2 regions of the Sphingomonas sp. SP1 genome follow, and region 1 is predicted to be linked to the other one. Evidence: predicted binding sites of a transcription regulator. Region 1 holds the regulator's gene; the other holds the start of a gene.

Region 1 (7,569 bases):
GCCGGCTTCTCCGCCGCCGATGTAAGTCTGGGGCCGCAGAATCGTACGGAGTTGTCCGGATTGGCCGGCGCGCAGGTCGCCGCCCAGGTGTTCGGGGCGCCGGCGGGAGCCGTTGTCGGGCCGATCCAGTCCAGCACCGGCTGGGACGTCATCAAGGTCGAAAGCGTCAATCGGGCCGCCGGTCGCACGCTGGCGGCCGCGCGCGCCGAAATCGTCGAGAAGCTGACCGCGGAAAAGCGCAAGAACGCGATGGCCGACCTCGTGACCAGGATCGAGGACCAGATCGCGGACGGACGTAACTTCGCCGAAGTGGCGCAGGCCAATCGGTTGCAGGTGACGCAGACGCCGCCAATCACCGCTGGTGGCCAGTCGTCGGCTGACCCGTCCTTCAAACTACCGACGGAATACGCGCAGTTAGTGCGCGACGGTTTCCAGATGTCGCCCTCCGACGATCCGGTTGTGGAAACCCTCCCCAACGACGCTGGGTACGCGCTGCTTGCGGTCGGCGACGTCACGCCCTCCGCACCCGCGCCGCTGGCTCGGATCCGGGATCGTGTCGCGGCCGACTTCGCTGCGAGGCGCGCGCTCGACCGAGCCCGGGCCGCGGGCAATAGCGTGGTGACGAAGGTTTCAGCCGGCATGCCGATCGCTCAGGCGATGCGGGAAACGCAAATTACTGGCGCTCCGGCTCCGGCTCCGCTGAAGGTCCGTCGCCTTCAGCTTGCCCAAGTGCAGGGCGAGGTGCCGGCCCCGCTGCAAATGCTCTTCAGCCTTGCCCAGGGGAAGGTGCGGCTGGTGCCGGCCCCGAACAATGAAGGCTATTTCCTGGTCAAGCTCAACCGGATCACGCCGGGCGACGCATCGACGCAGCCGACCCTCGTCGCGCAGGTCCAGACCGATTTCAATCGGGCGTCCGGAGAGGAACTCGCCTTGCAGTTCCTCTCCGCCGCTCAGAAGGAATTGGGCATCGAACGCAACGACGCTGCAATCCAAGCCGCGCGCGCCCGCTTCACAACCGGCGGCTAGCTGGGGTGCCGCTGCTGCTGGTCGTCGACAACAACGACAGCTTCACGTTCACTCTGGCCGACTATTTCCTGACACTCGGCGCCAAGGTTGAAGTCGCGCGGGCCGATGCTTTGTCTCTTGACCGCGCGCTGGGCCAACCGGTCGACGGTTTCGTCCTGTCGCCTGGCCCTGGCCGTCCCGAATCAGCGGGTGTTTCAGTAGCCCTCGCCCGGGCCTGCATTACAGCGAGGCGCCCCCTTCTAGGGGTCTGTCTTGGCCACCAGGCAATCGCGGTGGCGGCCGGTGGCACAGTGGATCAAGGTCGCCCTGTGCACGGCAAGGCAGTCGAGATAAACCATGACCGAACCGGGTTGTTCGAGAGCCTCCCCTCCCCGTTCAAAGCCGCCCGTTACAACAGCCTGATGGTGACGACGATTCCCGCTTCCCTACAGGCGAATGCTTGGGACGCGGCCGGAATTCAGGGTTTACGACACAGTGAGGCGCCCGTTCACGGCGTGCAGTTCCACCCGGAAAGCGTTGCGTCGGAACGTGGCCACGATCTTCTCGCTCGCTTCCTGTCCATCTGCTGTTGACGGAACCGGGAACGTTCTGTAGTTGTTCTCCGTCTGTTCACGATGGAGCCCGATCATGCTCACGGCCAAGCAGCGCGAGCTTCTGCAATTCATCAACGACCGCGTCAGTGCGACGGGCGTCAGTCCAAGCTTCGACGAGATGCGGGAAGCGCTCGAGCTGAAGTCCAAGTCCGGCGTGCACCGGCTGATCTCGGCGTTGGAGGAGCGCCAGTTCATCCGGCGTCTTCCCAATCGCGCCCGGGCGCTCGAGGTATTGCGCATGCCTGACGCATCGGGAAATCAGGGCGTGATCGCAGCGGCTTCCGTTCGGCCGGCGCTTGCCGCTGCCAACGACACAATCGAGATCCCGCTTCACGGCAAGATTGCCGCGGGTACTCCGATCGAGGCGCTTCAAGGCACGGAGGCGCTCGCGGTCCCGGCTGCCTTACTGGGTCCGGGCGAGCATTACGCACTCGAGGTATCCGGTGACTCGATGGTCGAAGAGGGTATCCTGAACGGTGATTATGCGCTCATCCGCAAGGTCGAGGATGCGCGCGAAGGCGATATCGTTGTTGCTCTGATCGATGGAGAGGAGGCGACACTCAAGACGTTCCACCGGGAAGGCGCGATGGTCCGGCTGGACCCGGCGAACCGTTCCTACGAACCGCAACGTTACGAGTCTCGACGGGTCGCTATCCAGGGCCGATTGGCCGGGCTGATTCGGCGTTATTGAATTGTCCACCGCGTCGGCGAAACCGAGCCCGCGGCGGCAGCAGGCCGAACAGCGCGGGCGAAGGGCGGAAGCTCTTGCCGCCTGGTGGTTTCGAATGCGTGGCTGGACTATTCTTGCGCAACGGATGCGCGTCGCCGGGGGAGAGGTTGACCTGATTGTTCGCCGCGGCCGCACCCTGGCTTTCGTGGAAGTCAAACAGCGAGCGACCGAGGAAGCAGCAGCCTGGGCGCTCGACCGGCATCGTTTGCAGCGTGTCGCCGTTGCGGCTGAACGGCTTGCTCCGCGCTATATGGACGGATGCGACACCGTACGAATTGACGCCATGCTGATTGTTCCCGGCCATCTGCCACGGCATTTACCGGACGTGTGGTATGGCTGACCCCATGGCGCGGATCAATTATATCGAGCTGCCGAGCCTTACGGCCCATGAGCTCACCCGTGTTTTTTACAGCAGGGCGTTCGGCTCGACATTTACCAGCTATGGTCCCGATTATGCGTCGACCACGACAGGTGACGTCGATGTCGGCCTGAACGGCATGACCGACGAGGCACTATCTGCCCCCTTGCCGGTCATCCGGGTGCACGATCTCGAAGCTGCGCTTCGGGCAGTGGTGTCCGCCGGCGGCACCGTGGCGCGAGAGATCTTCAGCTTCCCCGGGGGTCGGCGCTTTCACTTCATCGATCCCGCCGGCAGCGAACTTGCCGTCTGGTCGGAAGAATAATCGAGGCGCGCGGCCACTGGCATCGTAGGCAACCTGGTTCGCTCAAACTGACCCCAGGGATGCTCTCCGACCCTCTCGGCAACGGTCCTGATCTCAGGATCCTTACTCAAGGTGACGGCAAGCCCACCGGTCTCCCGCAGCGCGGCTCGGTCGAGTTTCAACCAGCGGGGAGCGCAGCCCTTTGGCAGCCTCCGTTCGGCGACCACGATGTCGCTCCGCGCGCAGGCGGCGGTAAGTTCAGACCATTCAAGGCGCTGGTTCGATTTCAGGGCGAGAACCCGCCACACTCGGCCGCCGCGGCTGAAGTCCGCAATGCAGGCGTCACGTGAACAATGAGCGCCGTGCGCTTCCGCCAGTTCGAGTGCCTCGCCATCGAAGCCGCTGTTTTCACCGACCATGTCACGGACGAAATCGCCTGCTCGACCCCTTAGCAAGAACGGGGTGCCGTCCTCGCCGACGATTGCGAGGTGTCGGCCATCCCCAGTGATGAGCAGGTCCGGCCGTGGCTCTGCAGCGGCGCCGGCGATGCCGATCATGATCGGTACCGCCCCAAAAAGGCGAGGTTTGCTGTTCCACAAGCACAGCCATAGTCCACCAGCAACGATGCACCCAAAGGCCCAGGTCGGCATGGCGGGCAGAAGCGCAACGGCCCCTTTCGCCCCAGCGACGGCATGCGCCAGGGCCAGCAGCCAGGATAGCGCCCAGCCGGTCAAGGTCCACAGGGGTGCGCCCAGGCCCACACCGTCGAGAAGCAGCGCCCCTGCCTTCAGCGGCATGATCACGAAGGTCGTCATCGGAATGGCGACCAGGTTCGCCAGGACGCCATACAGGCCGGCTTTATGGAAGTGATACAAGGCAAACGGAAGCAGCGCGAATTCCACCGCCAGGCCAGTGAGCAGCATGACGCCAAAGCTGCGCGCTCCGCCGATCGCCCAGCCCTCGTCGCGGCGTTCGAAGTGACGTTTGAACCATGGCAGGCTGTAGAGGGTCACGATGCTGGTAACGGCAGCGAAGCTGAGCTGAAAGCTTGGTCCAGCAAGCGACTCCGGTCGTATCAGCATGACGATCACTGCGCCGGTCGCAATCAGCCGCAGGCTGAGCGCTTCCCGGCCAAGCGCGATCCCGGCCAGTACGAGCAACGCCGCGATACAGCTCCGAACGGTCGGCACCTGCATTCCCGTCAGCACCGTGTACGCGACACCCGCCGCCGCACCTGCGGCGGCGGCAGCGAGGACCAGATTGACGCGCAGCGCGAGGCGTTCGGACAGCGCCAGCAGCCGAAGAGTCAGGAGAAAGGCCGCGCCGACGACGGCCGCGATGTGCAGGCCGCTCACCGACAGAAGGTGCGCCAGTCCGGACCGACGCATGGCGTCCGCATCGTCATCCGGGATGGCGCCCTGGTCGCCGGTAGCGAGCGCGGTGGCGATGGCGCCTTCGGGGCTTGGCAGTTGTTCACGTATATGTCGGTCCAGCCGGTCGCGAACGCCGGCCAGGCCCGTCGCCTTGCCCGCTTTTAGCACTTCCACGGGCCCAAGCGCTCGCCCCGTACCGCCGAAGCCACGGAACCAGGCGTCGCGGGCATAATCGTGGGCGCCGGGCAAGGGCATCGCCATGGGAGGCATCAGGCGGGCGCGAAGCCGGACATGGGCGTCGATGGCCAATCCGGCCGGGACCTCGTCATCGTCGATATTGACGCGCACCAGGGGCGGCAACGCGGCGTCGTCGGGCGCAAGGGTCAGCCGGATGCTGTCCCGGGCCGCGAGCGGCTGCAGGTCGACGACCCGAGCCGAGAAGCGGGCAATCAATGGTTGTTCCAGCCGGGGCGCCGCGACCCACTCGCTCCGGACCCAGATTAGCGCGAGGCCAAGCGCGGCAGCAATCGCAAACCCGGCTATGGACCGCGCGATGCGGCCGGATCCGCCGGCGGCGGCAAGGCCGGCGATCCCTACGGCAAAGCAGAGGGCTGCGGTCCAGGTGCGAGGGGTCGGCAAGGCGAACCAGGTCGCGATCCCAAGGCCAAGACCGACCACCCACCAGAGCGCCAGCTGCTCGCGCTCTCGCTCAAGAAAGGATTCCGCACTTGCGAAGAGCGCCGGGACGCGCCACTGCGCAAACGCCGGCAAGCGGCGTGGAAGCGTGGCAATAGTCATGTTACGGGCCCCCGGCCTCGCGCAATCCGGCGCGCACAGTCAAAGAGGAAAGCGCGCGTGAGCGCAAGCACCGTTGTAACCCGCTTCGCGCCGAGCCCGACTGGCTTCTTGCACATCGGCGGCGCCCGAACCGCCTTGTTCAACTGGCTCTTCGCCCGCCGCCACGGTGGCAAGTTCCTGCTGCGGATCGAGGACACCGACAAGGCGCGGTCCACGGCCGAGGCGATCGACGCGATCCTCGACGGCATGCGCTGGCTCAATCTCGACTGGGACGGGCACGAATATTACCAGTCGCAATTCTGGGCACGGCACGCGGAGGTCGCGCACGAGTTGCTGGAGCGCGGTCAGGCCTATCGCTGTTACATGACCCCAGAGGAGTTGCGTGCCGAGCGCGAGAAGGCGCAGGCGGAGCGGCGGCCGTTCCGTATCAACAGTCCGTGGCGAGACCGCCCGGATGGCCCGGCGTCCGACGCCCAATATGTGATCCGCCTCAAAGCACCGCGCGATGGCGAGTCCGTCATCGCGGACAAGGTGCAAGGCCGGGTCACCGTCCAGAACAGCGAACTCGACGACTTCATCCTGCTCCGGTCCGACGGAACGCCGACCTATATGCTCGCTGTGGTCGTCGACGACCACGACATGGGCGTCACCCACGTCATTCGCGGCGACGACCATCTCAACAACGCCTTCCGCCAGCGGGCGATCATTCACGCAATGGGGTGGCCGGAGCCGACCTATGCCCATGTCCCCCTGATCCACGGTCAGGACGGAGCCAAGCTATCCAAGCGCCACGGTGCGCTCGGCGTCGACGCCTACCGCGACGAGCTCGGCATCTTGCCCGAAGCCCTGTCGAATTACTTGCTGCGGCTCGGTTGGGGGCATGGAGACGATGAGATCATCAGCCGCGAACAGGCGACCGAATGGTTCGACCTGGACCATGTCGGCCGGTCTCCCAGCCGGTTCGACACGAAGAAGCTGGAGAACCTCAACGGGCATTATCTCCGGCAGGCGGAGGACTCCCGGCTGGCCGCGATGGTCGCCGAGCGCCGCGGCGGGTTGGCGCCCGCTGAGCTCGAGCTGCTCGAGCGGGCGATGCCGGAGCTGAAGGCCCGGGCCAAGGACCTCAACGAACTCGCCGGCGCGTCGGAATTCCTGTTCGCGACGAGGCCGCTGGCGATGGAACCCGCCGCCGCTGCATTGCTGACCGATGATGCGCGGCGCAACCTCAACCTCGTCCATGCGGCCCTGGCGGCTTTGGGCGACTGGACGCACGACGGCACCGAAGCCGCGGTGAAGCAGGTGGCGGCCCAACTGGACCTGAAGCTTGGCAAGCTGGCCCAGCCGCTTCGCGCCGCCCTGACCGGCAGGACTACCAGCCCGGGCATCTTTGACGTGCTCGTGCTTCTGGGGCAGGGCGAGAGCCTGGCCCGCATTCAAGATCAGATGATGGAGCAAGCTTGATGTCCGACGTGAACGCCAACCTGACATTTGCCGACAAACAGGTCGACCTTCCCGTCCTGTCCGGCAGCGTTGGTCCGGACGTGCTCGATATCAGGAAGCTGTACGGTCAGACCGGCGCCTTCACCTATGATCCGGGCTTCACCTCGACCGCCAGCTGCCGCAGCGCGATTACCTATATCGACGGCGAGGAGGGCATTCTCCTGCACCGCGGCTATCCGATCGACCAGCTGGCGGAGCAGTCGAGCTTCCCCGAAGTGAGCTATCTGCTGCTGCATGGCGAGCTGCCGACCCAGGCCGAGCTGGACAAGTTCACCTACACGATCACGCGCCACACCATGCTGCACGAGCAGTTGGCGATGTTCTTCCGTGGGTTCCGCCGGGACGCCCATCCGATGGCGATCATGTGCGGCGTGGTCGGCGCCCTGTCTGCATTCTATCACGACAGCACGGACATCACCGATCCCAAGCAGCGCGAAATCGCGTCCCACCGGTTGATCGCCAAGATGCCGACCATCGCGGCGATGGCGCACAAATACAGCATCGGGCAGCCGTTCCTCTATCCGGACAACACGCTCAGCTACACCGGCAATTTCCTGCGGATGACGTTCGGCGTTCCGGCCGAGAAATATGTCGTCAACCCGATCATCGAGCGGGCGATGGACCGGATCTTCATCCTCCATGCCGACCATGAGCAGAATGCGTCGACCTCCACCGTTCGTCTGGCGGGATCTTCCGGCGCCAATCCTTTCGCGTGCATCGCGGCCGGCATCGCCTGCCTGTGGGGTCCGGCCCACGGTGGCGCCAATGAAGCGGCGCTCAACATGCTGCGCGAGATTGGTCGTCCGGAGCGCATCCCGGAATACATCGACCGGGCCAAGGACAAGGACGATCCTTTCCGCCTGATGGGCTTCGGGCACCGGGTCTAC
Region 2 (7,569 bases), 1.7 Mb from region 1:
GCGTCTTGGCAATGTCCTCGTCCGTGTCGACGCCGAAGGTCGACAGATAATCGTGCTTGTCCTTCATCTCCTTGTACTGGAGGAAGGCGCTGTATTCGCTTTCGGGCATGCCGATAGTGTCGAGCAGGTGGCTGTAGGCCGCGATGTGCACCGTTTCCATGTTGGAGAATGCGGTCAGCATCATCTTGATCTCGGTCGGCTTGAACACGCGGCCGTACTTGTCGTGGTAGCAGTCCTGCACCTCGACGTCGGCCTGGGTGAAGAAGCGGAAGATCTGGGTGAGCAGGTTGCGTTCGTGGGGGCTAAGCTTCTGCGCCCAGTCGCGGCAATCCTCGCCCAGCGGCACTTCCTCCGGCATCCAGTGGATCTGCTGCTGCCGCTTCCAGAATTCGAACGCCCAGGGGTATTCGAACGGCTTGTACTGCTTGCGGGCTTCGAGGAGGGACATCAGCGGTCTCCGGTCTTGTCGTCGGTTGAGCGGGTTTCGATGGTGGTAACGCGAGGGCCGCGATTGCGGGTGGCGGCGAAGACGGCGACCAGCGCGCAGAAAATGGCGATCAGGGCCGCGATCAGGGCGATATTCATGCGAGCAGTCCCTTCAGATGGGGATAAAGGACGACGAGGATGGCGGCGGCGAGGATCGCGCCGCTCACCCGCGACCACCACCGATGGCGGCGGCGTTGCTCGGGATCCGCGGGCGTACCGAAGAAAAAGGGAGCGGTAGAGATCAGCAACAGGATGCCGACGAACTGAGCGTCGTCACGGAACGCGTCGCCCAGACCATAGTCGGCGCCAATACTGGTCGAGGCTGTGATCAGCCCCACGGCCAGAGTGAGCAGGACGAGACCGCCGGCGACGCGCATGCGGCTGGGAGGAACCGTAGGTTCTCTGGTCAGCGGATCATAGCTCGACTGCCGATAGCTCACGATGCTGTTCCCTCGTTGAAGTCATAGGGCTCGGTCGTCGCGTAGGCGATTGCGAAACCGGCCAGGACCAGGCCGAAGGCAAGGGCCATCATGCCTGCAATGAGCAGCGCGGTATGCTTGCGCTGGTCGCCGTGGCGATTGCGCAGCGCCGCGGTCAACATCAGCGCGCCGATCAGCGTCGCCAACGCGCCGACGATCAGGAACAGGATGTTGGCGGCGCTCACCCCAACAGCCTTTGCACGAGCCCGGCGGCAACGGCGGCGAACACCGCGCCGGCGAAGAGGAACAGGACGCCCGCCGTGCGGCGGTTGCGGCGGCGCAGCGGATCGGTTGCGCCGACGGGGAGCAGCAGCAGCAGGATGCCGGCGCCGCCGAGCAACACCGCCGCGACCCAATAGAGATTAAAGGCCGAACCGCCGCTCATCGGCCGAGTTCCGCCGCGGTCGGGCGATATTCGAGCCCGCCCAGGGCGACGACCAGGAAAATGATGCCGACTGCCAGCAGCAGCACGCCCGACTGGCTGCCATAGCTGTTGTTCTCCGTGCCGGAGCGGCGGCGATATTGCCAGATGCCAGCGACGATCAGCAGCACGGCGCCAATGAGCTTGAGGATATCGGCGAGGTCGAGGTTCATTGCCTTACCTCTCCGGCGCAGGAGCGAGCCGGCCGGCTTCCGTCACCGGCAGGCCAGTTTCGGTCGGAACGTAGATCAGCGACGCACGGCTGCTCTCGAGTGCCTGGATCTGCAGGTAGCGAAGGTAACCTTCAGGCCCGCCGAGACTATTCTGCAGGACGAGGTTGGCCCGTGCCGCACCCTGCGCTCGGATCACCTCAGCGTCCGCTAAAGCGATCGCGCTTTCTTTCTTGGCGCGGGCTTCAAGAACCGCAACCTGCCGCGAGGACTGCGCCTCGGCCAAGGCGACCTGTCCGGCGAGCCGCTGCGAGTACACGCGATACTGGGGCCACCCAAGCAACAGAATTGCCAGTAACAGCGCGCCACCGACGATTGCTGCCAAAGAGCATCCCGTTTTCTGGTCCATCACTGACACGCCAGACATTCGTCGTAATCCGTCGTCGCCAGCTCAAACTTGGGGGCTTCGGCGGTATTGTCCGCTTCCACTCCGCCCGCAAAGCCGGCGCGCTGCACGGACTTGGAGCGGAGATAATAGAGCGACTTGATGCCCAGCTCCCATGCCCGGAAATGGAGCATCATCAGGTCCCACTTGTCGACGTCGGCCGGGATGAACAGGTTCAGCGACTGAGCCTGGTCGATGTAGGGCGTGCGATCGGCGGCGAGCTCCAGCAGCCAACGCTGGTCGATCTCGAAGCTGGTCTTGAACGTGTCCTTCTCGTCGGGCGTCAGGAAGTCGAGATGCTGGACGGACCCGCCCTGCTCGAGGATCGAGTTCCACACGGCTTCCGAATTCTTCGATTTCTCGACCAGCAGTCGCTCCAAATGCGGGTTGCGGACCGAGAAGCTGCCGGACAGCGTCTTGTGGGTGTAAACGTTGCCGGGGATCGGCTCGATGCAGGCCGAGGTGCCGCCGCAGATGATCGAGATGGATGCGGTCGGCGCGATCGCCATCTTGCAGCTGAAGCGCTCCATCACGCCCATGTCGGCCGCGTCCGGACAGGGCCCACGCTCGTTGGCGAGCATCATGCTGGCTTCGTCGACCTGCGCCTTGATGTGCTTGAAGATCCTGAGGTTCCAGCTCTTGGCCATGGCCCCTTCGAAGGGGAGACCGCGGGCCTGGAGGAAGCTGTGGAAGCCCATTACCCCGAGGCCCACCGAGCGCTCCCGCTCGGCACTGTACTTGGCGCGCGCCATCTCGTCCGGCGCGCGGGCGATATAGTCGCTGAGCACATTGTCGAGGAAGCGCATCACGTCCTCGACGAAGCGCTTGTCGCCGTTCCACTCGTCCCAGGTTTCCAGGTTCATGGACGACAAGCAGCAGACGGCGGTGCGATCGGCGCCCAGATGGTCCTTGCCGGTCGGCAGGGTGATCTCGGAGCAAAGGTTGGAGGTCGAGACCTTTAGGCCCAGGTCGCGGTGATGCTTGGGCATCGACCGGTTCACCTGGTCGATGAAGATGATGTAGGGTTCGCCGGTCGCCAGGCGGGTTTCGACCAGCTTCTGGAACAGCGAGCGGGCGTCGACCTTGCCGCGTTCCGACCCGTCCTTGGGGCTGCGGAGCGTGAATTCGGAACCGTCGCGGACGGCCTCCATGAACTCGTCGGTAATCAGCACGCCGTGGTGGAGGTTCAGCGCCTTGCGATTGAAGTCGCCACTGGGCTTACGGATCTCGAGGAACTCCTCGATCTCCGGGTGCGAAACGTCGAGGTAGCAGGCGGCGGAGCCGCGGCGCAGCGACCCTTGGCTGATCGCGAGGGTCAGTGAGTCCATCACGCGGACGAAGGGAATGATCCCGCTGGTCTTGCCATTGAGGCCGACCGGCTCTCCGATGCCGCGGACACTTCCCCAATAGGTGCCGATGCCGCCGCCCTTGGAGGCCAGCCAGACATTCTCGTTCCAAGTGTTGACGATGCCGTCGAGGCTGTCGGACACGCTGTTGAGGTAGCAGCTGATCGGCAGGCCGCGGCCGGTGCCGCCGTTGGACAGCACGGGCGTCGCCGGCATGAACCACAGCTTGGAGATATAATCGTAGATGCGCTGCGCATGCTCCGCGTCGTCGGCGTAGGCCGCGGCGACGCGGGCGAACAGGTCCTGGTAGGATTCGCCGGGTAGCAGATAGCGGTCGCGCAGCGTTTCCTTGCCGAAATCGGTAAGAAGCGAGTCGCGCGACGAATCGGTCGTCACCGGAAAACGACGCGAGTCGATGGTCTTGCTGGTGGAGGCCGAAGCCGGTGCCACATCGTCCGATCCGACGGTGCTGGAGCTGGAAAAGTCCATCTGCGCTTCCTCCTGCGGCACGATGAGCGGCCGCGATGTTCCCGTTCTGTTCACAAGGGCCTTATGCGGCATCCTTGCCTGATTCGCCAGCCACGAGAGAGGCCTTCAAGCGCTTGTCCCCGCTATCCACAGGGACGCGTCGGCTCTAGGCCGGGGATATGGTTATCCCCAGCGCCAACCACAAGCTTGCGTGTTGGTGCCCCCTCGTTGCTACAAGATGTTGTGCTTGGAACCGCCGACGGACGCAAGCTGCAAAATGATGGTTAACGATTATTTTGCGATGGATTGTTTGCCGGCAACTCCCCGTCAGCCCGATTTGCCGAGCCATCCCGGAGGCGCCGTGCCGTCACGCGGTTCAGCCTTCGGCGCGTCATATTGATGGCGGCCCGGCACGGCGGCGATGATGATGGTCACTGCCATCACGGCAAGCATGGCCATCAACAGCAGGAAAGGCAGAGGACCAAGCGTGAAGCGGGCCCGTTCAGGCTCGGTCCGAGGCTCGAGTCGCTTGCGATTGCGAGATGCGGAGCGACGCCAAAGCCGGGCAAGATCGAGATAATCTTCCGCGCGAGTCCACCGCTCTACCGAGCGCGGCGCGATGTCGTCCTTGTCGCTCATGAGATGCCCAAGGTGGGACACACAAGACTTTAATACAATGAGGGCCTTGGACGGTGCGACGGCCCCTAGCACCAACTCGTCTTGAAGCCGGCATAGCGGCGGGCGAGTCCGCTTGCCCGCATGTCGGCGGCGATCGATTGGGTCGTGCCGTCGGGACGCTCGCGAGAGAGTGCGCGAAGATCCCGGCTGTATTTGTCCTGCATGTCCCCGATCCGGCCCGTCATGACGAATGGGCCCTCGTTGAGGAGCTCCTGCAAACGGACGGTCGATCGTTCGGCCAGCCGGCGCTCCGCCGGGCACTGGCCATTCACCTCGGGCGCATCGATACCGATGATGCGGATGCGGCGCTGGCCGATCTTGAAGGTGTCGCCGTCGACCACGCAGGCCCGGCCACGGCCTCGCCCGCACCGCGTGAAGGTGGCCGACACACGCTCGGGATCGCTGGCAAGTGGGCCAAGCGGCTCAACCAAAGCGGGATCCAGCGCCGGCCATAGCGCCAAAAGCGCCGCAAGCAGTGCAAAGGGACGCGCGCCCGAAAGGAGGCCGAACAGACCGCTGCGTCGGCGAACGGGCGCGCGGCGTCGAAACCGGCGTTGCGGATAAGCCCTCCTCCCCATCGGCCCGGCTTAGAGCGGAGCCGTTGGAGAGGCCAGCCGTGTCGAGCGGATCAGCCGAGCGGCTGGCCGCTTTCTTCTTCCTCGAACATCGTCGCCACGACATCCGCGTTGGCGCTGAGGCGGACCTGATCGCCGTCGACCGCCGCCACCAGGCCGCCGGGAAGGAAATGATGGTGATCGGTATGCGCCATCCCGCTGTCCTTCTTGGTCAGCTTGATGCGTTCGCCCTCGACCTTGTCGACGGTACCAAGGTGAACGCCGTCGGCGCCGATGACTTCCATATGCTCGCGGATGTTGCTGAGGTCGGCCATTCGGTGATGCTCCTTCTGGTTCATGGGCGTAACGCACGAACGGGCGAGTTGACCCATACCTGCGCGAGGCCGCAGAAATGGTTCGGGCGACGTTGGGGGGGGGGGCACGATGTCAGAACCGGGCCAAGCGCAGAAGCAGAGCACGAGCGGGGCGAGCCTGGTCCAACGTCTGGCCCGCAACGTCCGGGCAACCGACTGGTGGGCAGTTGCAGTCGAACTGGCCGTGGTCATCTTGGGAATCCTGATCGCTTTCGAGCTGACCGAATGGGACCAGCGCCGCCAGGACCGTGCGGAGGAATTGCTGGCCTTGCAGCATATCGAGGAGGAAGCCGCCGGCGATCTGGCGGCGCTGGAGAGAATCCGCGGCCAGCATCGGGAAAGCGTCGGCAACTTCGTGCGGCTGATCGCAGCGGCTGGAGAGGACGGCGCGGAATATAACCGTCCAGGCGTCGACAATTGCAACCTGCTGCGCGTGCCGGCGGTGCGGCGGCGATCGGCCGGTTCGGGCGGACTGGCAGGTGCCGACCGGCTGGCGTTGATCAGCGATCATCGATTGCGTGACCTGTTGCGGGGAGCGGAGGCGGAACGATTGTTCGCGGAAAGCCAGATCAACTATTTCCGCGACGCGTTCGGTCGCTACGCCGGCCAGCTCGATCCTTATACGCGATATGCGCTGAGGCTCGATGGGAACAGTTGCTGGATGGACATCGACGGAATCCGTTCGTCGCCTCGACTGATCGCCCTGCTGCCGATGATCGGCCGGGATCAGCAGAAACTGGCGGAGTATCGCGGGCGGGAAGCAGACGCGACTCGTGCCGTGCTGGAGCGGGTGCGCTGCCTTCAGGCCAACAGCTGTCCGGCCGACCGACCCAGCTGAAAGCCCGTATCCGACGGGGCTTGATCCTTGGTCGGGCGCGACTTATCTGCATCGCGCGGACCGGGCCCCTCTGGCGCGCTATAGCCTTGGCGAAAGCGCGTGATGTCGGACCGCATCGGATGACCCGATGGACCTGGCCCGGCGCGAACCCTCCGCCACACGACGGCAAACCGTCTGGTCTCCGATCGAGCAACATGTTCGAGCAAGAGGAGACGACCAGTGAACCCGCGATTGTACCGCCTGATGGAAACGCACAGCCGAATAGACGGCGCGTTGCGTGACGAGCAGCGGCGGCCCGCGCCCGACCCCTTCCGGCTGGGCCAGCTCAAGAAGCTGAAGCTCAGGGTGAAGGACCTGATGCATCGTTTCGCGCTGAAGCAGGCGATGGCCTGACGTCGTCGCAGAAGGTCGGGTCCGACGCGGACGGCCTGTCCGCCGCTGCAACAGGGAAGTGAGCTTACCAAATGGAATTTCTATTCAACGATTGGCTTGGCACGCCCGTCTGGTTCTGGCTGTCGTTCATCGGCATCGTCATTGCCTTGACCGCCTTCGACCTTGGTGTCCTTCACAAGGAAGACCGGGAGATGGGCATCGGCGAGAGCCTGAGGCTGTCGGCGTTCTACATCGGCATCGCGCTGCTGTTCGGCGCATGGGTCTGGTACGCCAAGGGCGCCGACCTGGGCATGAAATATTACACCGGCTTCTTCATCGAAAAGGCGCTGTCGATCGACAACGTCTTCGTGATCAGCCTGATCTTCACCTATTTCGCGATCCCGCGAATGTATCAGTATCGCGCGCTGCTGTGGGGCATCATCGCGGTGATCGTGCTGCGCGGCATCATGATCGGCTTCGGCGCGGCGGTGGTGCAGCAATGGTATTGGGTGCTGTACATCTTTGCCGCGTTCCTGGTGTTCACGGGGATCAAGATGCTTTTCGCCGGCGACAAGCCGATGGACATCGAACACAACCCGGTGGTGCGCTGGATCAGCAGTCACATGCGGGTGACCAAGGAGCTTCACGCCCAGCACTTCTTCGTGAAGGTGCCGGACGAAAAGACCGGCAAGTTGGTGCGGGCGGCAACTCCGCTGTTCCTGGCGCTGGTCGTGATCAACCTTGCCGACCTGGTGTTCGCGGTAGACTCGGTCCCGGCGATCTTCGCGATCACGACCGACACCTTCATCGTCTACACGTCGAACATCATGGCCATCCTGGGCCTGCGTGCGCTCTATTTCGCGCTGGCCGCGATGGTGCACCGTTTCCACTACCTGAAGTACGCGCTGGCCCTGGTGCTGGTCTTTATCGGCTCCAAG

The links. Region 1 encodes LexA, which represses DNA repair genes until DNA is damaged. Its sites were predicted from a motif close to GTTCCNCNCTTGTTCT; they were not measured.
Region 2: the regulator LexA is predicted to act here: its motif matches at 3,874-3,889, upstream of AC4GYS_RS02275 (ribonucleoside-diphosphate reductase subunit alpha).

The regions. Positions count from the first base shown of each region.
Region 1 is NZ_JBZFLC010000001.1:2,151,973-2,159,541, forward strand. Features, by position in the region: gene AC4GYS_RS10875 (peptidylprolyl isomerase) at 1-1,026, shown strand, start outside; gene AC4GYS_RS10880 (anthranilate synthase component II) at 1,038-1,598, shown strand; gene lexA (transcriptional repressor LexA) at 1,654-2,310, shown strand; gene AC4GYS_RS10890 (YraN family protein) at 2,312-2,689, shown strand; gene AC4GYS_RS10895 (VOC family protein) at 2,682-3,032, shown strand; gene AC4GYS_RS10900 (ComEC/Rec2 family competence protein) at 2,981-5,182, opposite strand; gene gltX (glutamate--tRNA ligase) at 5,240-6,643, shown strand; gene AC4GYS_RS10910 (citrate synthase) at 6,643-7,569, shown strand, end outside.
Region 2 is NZ_JBZFLC010000001.1:431,388-438,956, reverse strand. Features, by position in the region: gene AC4GYS_RS02310 (ribonucleotide-diphosphate reductase subunit beta) at 1-448, opposite strand, end outside; gene AC4GYS_RS02305 (hypothetical protein) at 448-585, opposite strand; gene AC4GYS_RS02300 (hypothetical protein) at 582-926, opposite strand; gene AC4GYS_RS02295 (hypothetical protein) at 923-1,150, opposite strand; gene AC4GYS_RS02290 (hypothetical protein) at 1,147-1,350, opposite strand; gene AC4GYS_RS02285 (hypothetical protein) at 1,347-1,559, opposite strand; gene AC4GYS_RS02280 (SPFH domain-containing protein) at 1,564-1,983, opposite strand; gene AC4GYS_RS02275 (ribonucleoside-diphosphate reductase subunit alpha) at 1,965-3,836, opposite strand; gene AC4GYS_RS02270 (hypothetical protein) at 4,143-4,454, opposite strand; gene AC4GYS_RS02265 (thermonuclease family protein) at 4,520-5,071, opposite strand; gene AC4GYS_RS02260 (DUF2171 domain-containing protein) at 5,122-5,382, opposite strand; gene AC4GYS_RS02255 (hypothetical protein) at 5,492-6,259, shown strand; gene AC4GYS_RS02250 (YdcH family protein) at 6,479-6,652, shown strand; gene AC4GYS_RS02245 (TerC family protein) at 6,724-7,569, shown strand, end outside.